Ruficoccus amylovorans: one gene and its partner. The protein of the gene in region 2 interacts with the protein of the main gene of each other region in a pairwise test. Links are inferred from orthologs where the notes say so. Each region holds a gene or a part of one and is shown on either strand. Other genes may lie near its edges. The genes, in order: cysK and cysE.

Region 1 (3,181 bases), 130 kb from region 2 along the record:
AGCCAGGTACTTGTCCGCTCCGGCAGCAACCGCGCCCGCCCCCTGCTTTAGCGCGGCGGCAACCTCTCGCGGTCCAATCTGCCCGAAGTGAAGGTACGGCGAAAGCCGCGAAGTCCCGTCCTGGTCCGGACGGTCACGCTCTCCCTCGTACTCGTCAAGCCCCTCGCGGACAAAGGTCTCCAGTCTCGCCAACGCCCCCTCCCGCGTCGGCTGCCAAGCCTCGTAAAAGCCCGCATCCCAGTCCTTGTCGGGCAGCAGGCCAAGCTCGTCCAGCGCGAGCGAACGCGGGCATTCTTTGGCGGGTATTTTTGCCAGCTTTTTTAAATCCACCCGTACCGGGCCGGGCCACCCCTGCTCCCGGCAGGTCCGCCAGTAGGGCGTAAACACCTGAAAGGGATTACCGGACTTGTTACGGATCTCCCAGGGCTCAAAAAGCAGCGCCGCGTTACTAAAATAAATTTTAGCCCCGGATGCCAGCACGCCCTCCGCTACCTCCGCCTCCTGCGCGATAGCCGCAGGTTCGTAACGGCGATTGGCATACACCGCTTCGGCCCCTGTCTCGGCCAGAAGCTCACGCAGGCAGCCCGACGCATCCCCCTCGCGTAAAATCAGCGGGAGACCAAGCCGGTCGAGTTGATCAGCCAGATCAGCCAGCGCATGATGCAGCCACCAGCGGGAAGCGCCGCCGAGAGCCCAAGCCCCTTCGCCTGCCGGATCATGAACAAAGACCGGGAGCACCGGCCCGCCTGCCGCGAGTGCGTCGGCCAGGGCGGGGTTATCTTCCAGCCGCAGATCGAGCCGGAACCAGAGCAGAGAGGGTCGCGCAGGTGAGGAAAGCATCTGCCGGACAACCAATAGCATGTCCCGCAAATCGCAAGCCCGGGCGATTATCCCTTCGGTATTCTCACAAAAGACCCTTCAATCGCGGCCTTGCTCATATGCGGTCGGGTAGCAAAAACCGCCACCCCGAAGGGCGGCGGTCCTTAAGCTACCACTACTGCTACTACATCTACCTGTAGAAGAACTACAGCATCCTGAGCTATTCCACCCAAGACAAGCCTATTTTACCTCTATTTTACCAAAAGCCAATCCGTCAGATCCTGTAGATGTGCAGGATTTTTATACCGAGAGACAAAAAGACTCCCGGCCAAACCGGGAGTCTTTCAAAGCAAACGGGTTGCGAAATCGGCTCAGATATTGAATCCGGCGGCAACCTCCTGCCGGGCCTTTTCAGCCAGCGGGGTGCTCAGGTAACGCTCGACCGAGCTGCAGGCCACCGTGACGATCTTCTTCCCGGCCATTTCAGGACGGGCGGCCAGCGTCAGCGCGGCGCGAACATTAGCCCCAGAGGAAATGCCGACCGGAATACCTTCCAATGCGGTAAGTTCCTGCGCAGTGGAGAAGGCCTGCTCATTGGTAATCTGGATGACCTCGTCCACGATCTCCGTGTTCAGGTTCTTCGGGATGAAGCCGGCACCGATGCCCTGGATCTTGTGCGGGCCGGGCTTACCGCCGCTGATGACGGGGCTGGCCTCGGGCTCGACGGCCACGGCGTAAAGTTCCTTGCGCGACTTGATAACCTCAGAAACACCGGTGATGGTCCCGCCCGTGCCCACGCCAGAGACAAAGGCGTCGATCTTGCCGCCGGTCGCCTTCCAGATCTCCTCCGCTGTGGTACGGCGGTGGGCCTCCGGGTTGGCCGGGTTTTCAAACTGCTGCGGCATGAAGGCCTCACCCTTGTACTCCTCGACCAGTTCGGCGGCGCGGGTGATGGCCCCGCCCATGCCCTTCGGGCCGGGTGTCAGGACGATCTCGGCGCCGAGCATACGCAGGAGCACGCGGCGCTCCAGCGACATCGTCTCGGGCATGGTCAGCAGGCAGCGGTAGCCGCGCGAGGCGCAGACAAAGGCCAGGGCGATCCCGGTATTACCGGAGGTCGGCTCGATCACAAAACCACCGGGCTTGAGCTTGCCCGCCTTTTCCGCCGCTTCAATCATGGCCAGGCCGATACGGTCCTTGACGCTGGAGAGCGGGTTGAAAAATTCGCACTTGAGCCAGACTTCGGCTTCAAGGCCTTCGGTCAGTTTGTTGAGTTTGATCAACGGCGTGTTGCCGACCGTTTCCGTGATGCTGTTATAGGCTCCAGACATGACTGATAAGGGATTGGTGGGTTAAACGGGTGAGAGGACAAAAAGCAGGACGCGAAAGGCCACCGCGTTGCCTAGCGGCCGCGGCGGCGGGGGCCGAAGCTGCGCATGGGCGCATTGCGGTTATGGTTGGCGTTGCGCAGGCGGTAGGTGATGCGGGCGCGGTTGAGATCCATCGGGGTCATTTCCATCTTTACCATGTCCCCCGTCGTGATCTTGATAAAATTCTTACGCAGCTTGCCGGAGATGGTGGCAAGCACGACGTGCTTGTTGGGCAGTTCTACCCGGAACATGGTACCGGGCAGAACGGCGACGATCTTACCCTCGACTTCGATGACTTCGTTGGACATGCAGTGTGAACTAACTTTCGCTGGAATGAGCTGGAATGGAGTTGTGTAAAGGGTAATAAATGAGCCCGGTTGCCTAGTTTAGTCAAGTATTTACGGGCACAGCGGCCTATCCGCCCTGCGAAATAACCCCAAATCCGGCAGAAAAAACAAAGACACGCTAAAATCTTGTCCACCGCGACGGCAGGGCTTTGGCTGTACCGGTGAGTGAATCCAATCCGTCCCTGCCCAACGAACTGACCCTCGTCTCCTGGAATGTGAACGGCCTGCGCGCCGTCATGAAAAAAGGCTTTGGCGACTTCGTCGGCACCCACCAACCCGATATCCTCTGCCTGCAGGAGATTAAAGCGTCCGAGGCAGACATCCCCAAACTCGAAATCCCCTACGCCTGCCAGTACTACCACTCGGCGGAAAAAAAAGGCTACTCGGGCACGGCTATTTTTTCCAACGTTCCGGCCGCCAGTGTAAACCTCGACTGGCCCGACCGCGCCCTGCACCCGCAGGAGGGCCGCGTGCAGGTGGCCGACTTCGGACGCTTCTACCTGGTCAATGTCTATGTCCCCAATTCGCAGAACGAGCTGCGGCGACTCGGCTACCGCACAGGTGAGTTCGACCCGGCCTTCCGGGAAATGCTGACCGCATTGGCGAAGGAAAAATCCGTCGTCGTGTGCGGGGACTTTAACGTCG
Region 2 (3,211 bases):
CTTCTTCGCGATGCGGCGCATCATAATGTCGGCGACCTTGAGGCGCTCGGGGGAGATATCCATCAGGCAGATGGTGGCGTCGGCCAGTTCGGGAAAGCGCAGGATGTCGCCGATGAGGGTCTTGGCGAAGACGACGGAGCCGGCTCCGATGAGGGTGATTTTGCAGGACATGGGTCTGGGAATGGATTGCTGGTTTAAAAGAAAATATGGGCGGCAGGGTGCCGGTTGGTCATGAATTCACTGCCTGACATTAAGACTCGGTTGAGGCCATTTATCAAGCGGTCGGTTGTGACCAATGATATGCAATTTGTGATGGACGCTTTCAACGGATCGCAGGAAAGTACCCGCATGCCAGACCTGCTGAAGTGCATTTATTACGGTGTCGAGAGCTACTCATCGAACCGCTACTTCTACGACAATAAGACGCGCGGCGACGGATCGGATGGGGTGTTTGTGATTCAGCGGACAATCAGAGGGGCGGCTTTTTACCGGGACCGGCGGGAGCATGTGCGCGTCGGGCCGGGCCAGGCCATGCTCTTTTGCCACGGGGAGGACTCCTGCTACGGCTACCCCGAGGATGCGACCGAGCCTTACGAACTGGAGTTTCTGGCCATGACGGGGGAGCGGTCGCTGTTTGACGCCGTGCGGCAAAAGGCCGGCTCGCGGGTGGCACTCGCGGCGCATTCGGAATCGCTGGCGGCGTTTCAGGCTTTGGCGTTCCATGTGCGGGAGCACCGCTTCAGGGACCGCTTTCACGAATCGCTGTGCGGGTACGAACTACTGATCGCGCTCTTGCGGCAGGCATGGACGGGCGACCTCTTGCACGACCCGGTGGCAGCCGCCCGTGAGTACATTAAAAACCACTACAGCGAGCCGCTCACCCAGCAGGAAGTCGCCGCGCACGTGGGGCTGAGCCGGGAGCACCTGACGCGCTCCTTCCGGCAGCGCTTCGGGACGACTCCCGCCCGGCTGTGCGAAGATCTTCGCATGGGCAAGGCCCGCGAATTACTCAGTTTGCAATTCCGGTCCGTTTCGCAGATCGCGGCCAATTGCGGCTACACCGACGCCAACAGCTTCGCCCGCGCCTTTCGCCGCCGAAACGGGGTTTCGCCTCAACAATTCCAGCAGTTCGCTATGCCCGGCCACAGGCCCACCCCAAGCGATCCCACGCTGCGGTCGCGTTGAGAGTCATCGCTTCCCAAGGGGGCAGGAGCCTTTCTGGCTCCGATGGGGCGCAGCCCCATGATTGCTGCTCCAGCCGGAGCGCAGCTCCATGATGGCTGCTCCAGCCGGAGTCAGGAGCGGATGCACTGGTCCATGCTTTCGGCCGGGTCGGGGTCTTTGGTAAAGCCGACGACGACGGCGGGCACGCCGACCACGGTGGCGTGCGGGGGCACATCTTCGACCACGACGGAGCCTGCGCCGATGCGCGCGCCCTGGCCGATCTCGATGTTGCCCAGCAGCTTGGCCCCGGCCCCGATGAGCACGTTGTGGCGCACCTTCGGGTGGCGGTCGCCCGCGACCTTGCCGGTGCCGCCGAGGGTGACTTCGTGCAGGATGGAGACGTGGTTTTCGATCACGCTGGTCTCGCCCGCGACGAAGCTGGTGGCATGGTCGAGCAGGATGCCGCAGCCGATGCGGGCTGCCGGGTGGATGTCCACTGCGAACACCTCCGAGATCAGGCTCTGGAGGTAAAGGGCGAGCTCTTCGCGTCCGTTGGTCCACAGCTCATGGGCGACGCGGTAGCAGGTGATGGCCTGAAAGCCCTTGAAGTAGAGCAGGGGGGCCAGGTAGTTCCTGCAGGCCGGGTCGCGCTGCTTGATGGCGAGGATGTCATGGCGGATGCTCTGGCCGATCTTCGGGTTGGAGCGGAAGCACTCGCAGAAAACTTCTTTCAGGTAACCCTCCGGGGTGGCGTGGTAGGCGAGTTTGCGGGACAGGCGCACGGCCAGCGCGCTCTCCAGACTGTCCTGGCTGAGCACGACTTCCTCGAACAGGCTGGCCAGGGCCTGCTCCTTGCGGGCGGCTTCCTCGGCTTCTGTTCGCATCTGTTCCCAGACCTGATCGTTTTCCATGTGGGCTAGCTAAACGCGCTTTGCGGATTGAGCAAGGGATTTGACAGCAAAGTTTTTCCGGGGAACCTTTGCCCCCTGCGACAAACTAAAGGTAACCCTCTCATCCTTATTCACTATGAAAATCCTGACCTATCCTCTGATTGTTATCGCCTTCCTTGGGGCCGCGTTCGCGGCGCAGGGGGCGCCCAAGCCCGGTGACAAAGCACCGGACTTTACCCTGCAAGGAGCCGACGGTAAGGAGTACACGCTCTCCGACTATGAGGGCCAGTATGTAATCCTCGAATGGCTCAACCACGGCTGCCCGTACGTGAAAAAGCACTACGACAGCGGCAACATGCCCGCCACCCAGGCCAAGCAGACGGCCGACGGCGTGGTCTGGCTGAGCATCGTCTCCTCCGCGCCCGGCAAGCAGGGCTACGAAACGCCGGAGCAAACGCTCAAGACCGCCGAGGCCAAGGGCTCGAAGGCGAGCGCCATCCTCCTCGACCCGACCGGCAAGGTGGGCAAGGAGTACGGGGCGAAGCGCACGCCGGAGATGTTTATCATCAACCCGGAAGGCGAGATTGTTTACCACGGGGCGATTGACAGCATCAGCTCGGCCAGCCAGGCCGACATCAAGGACGCCAAGAACTACGTCAACGCCGCTATGGCCGAAGCGAAAGCCGGGCAGCCCGTTTCCCAGGCCAGTACCCAGCCCTACGGCTGTGGCGTGAAGTATCCGAACTGATTGTTACGGATCAGGAGCGCATCGAAAAACGTTGCGCCGCTCAATTTTTCAAAAGCCTCCAGAGCGCATGTTCCGGGGGCTTTTTTTGTTTTCAGAGGGAAGGGGCAGGGTATTGTCAGGGGCATCATGCCGGGGTGGACGATAGAATTACTGGCCGGGGAGCGGATTACCCGCGCCTTCTGGATCATTCTCGCGCTGCCCGCGCCGTTCTGGCTGGCGGTGATCTTTTTCCCGTCCGCGCGGGTGGTGCGGCACATCTGCCAGCCGCTGGTGGCCCCCACGATTCTGGTTTTCGCGCTGCTGTATCTGTACTACCAAGCCTGGGGGCTGGGCGGCTTTGTCTGGCCGGGCGGGATCGGCTACACCGAGGCGCAGTCGGTCGTGTTGCATCCGATGGGCTTTCTTATCC

What was found.
Region 1: the proteins of cysE (region 2) and cysK interact in binary tests that used the Escherichia coli proteins (3 or more experiments, as listed by UniProt). The link is inferred for Ruficoccus amylovorans from one-to-one orthologs.

The regions. Positions count from the first base shown.
Region 1 is NZ_JACHVB010000035.1:351,481-354,661, reverse strand. What follows is about bases 171-3,036. They hold cysK (cysteine synthase A), read right to left. Parts: upstream 2,151-3,036; coding sequence 1,191-2,150; downstream 171-1,190. Other genes in these bases: H5P28_RS13125 (exodeoxyribonuclease III), read left to right, coding at 2,731-3,036; infA (translation initiation factor IF-1), read right to left, coding at 2,222-2,497; H5P28_RS13140 (cryptochrome/photolyase family protein), read right to left, coding at 171-861. In the rest of the region: more of H5P28_RS13140, read right to left, coding at 1-170; more of H5P28_RS13125, read left to right, coding at 3,037-3,181.
Region 2 is NZ_JACHVB010000035.1:224,085-227,295, forward strand. The notes cover bases 186-3,081. They hold cysE (serine O-acetyltransferase), read right to left. Parts: upstream 2,076-3,081; coding sequence 1,296-2,075; downstream 186-1,295. Other genes in these bases: H5P28_RS12610 (AraC family transcriptional regulator), read left to right, coding at 349-1,185; H5P28_RS12620 (thioredoxin family protein), read left to right, coding at 2,191-2,802; H5P28_RS12625 (abscisic acid-deficient protein Aba4 family protein), read left to right, coding at 2,929-3,081. Outside these bases: more of H5P28_RS12625, read left to right, coding at 3,082-3,211.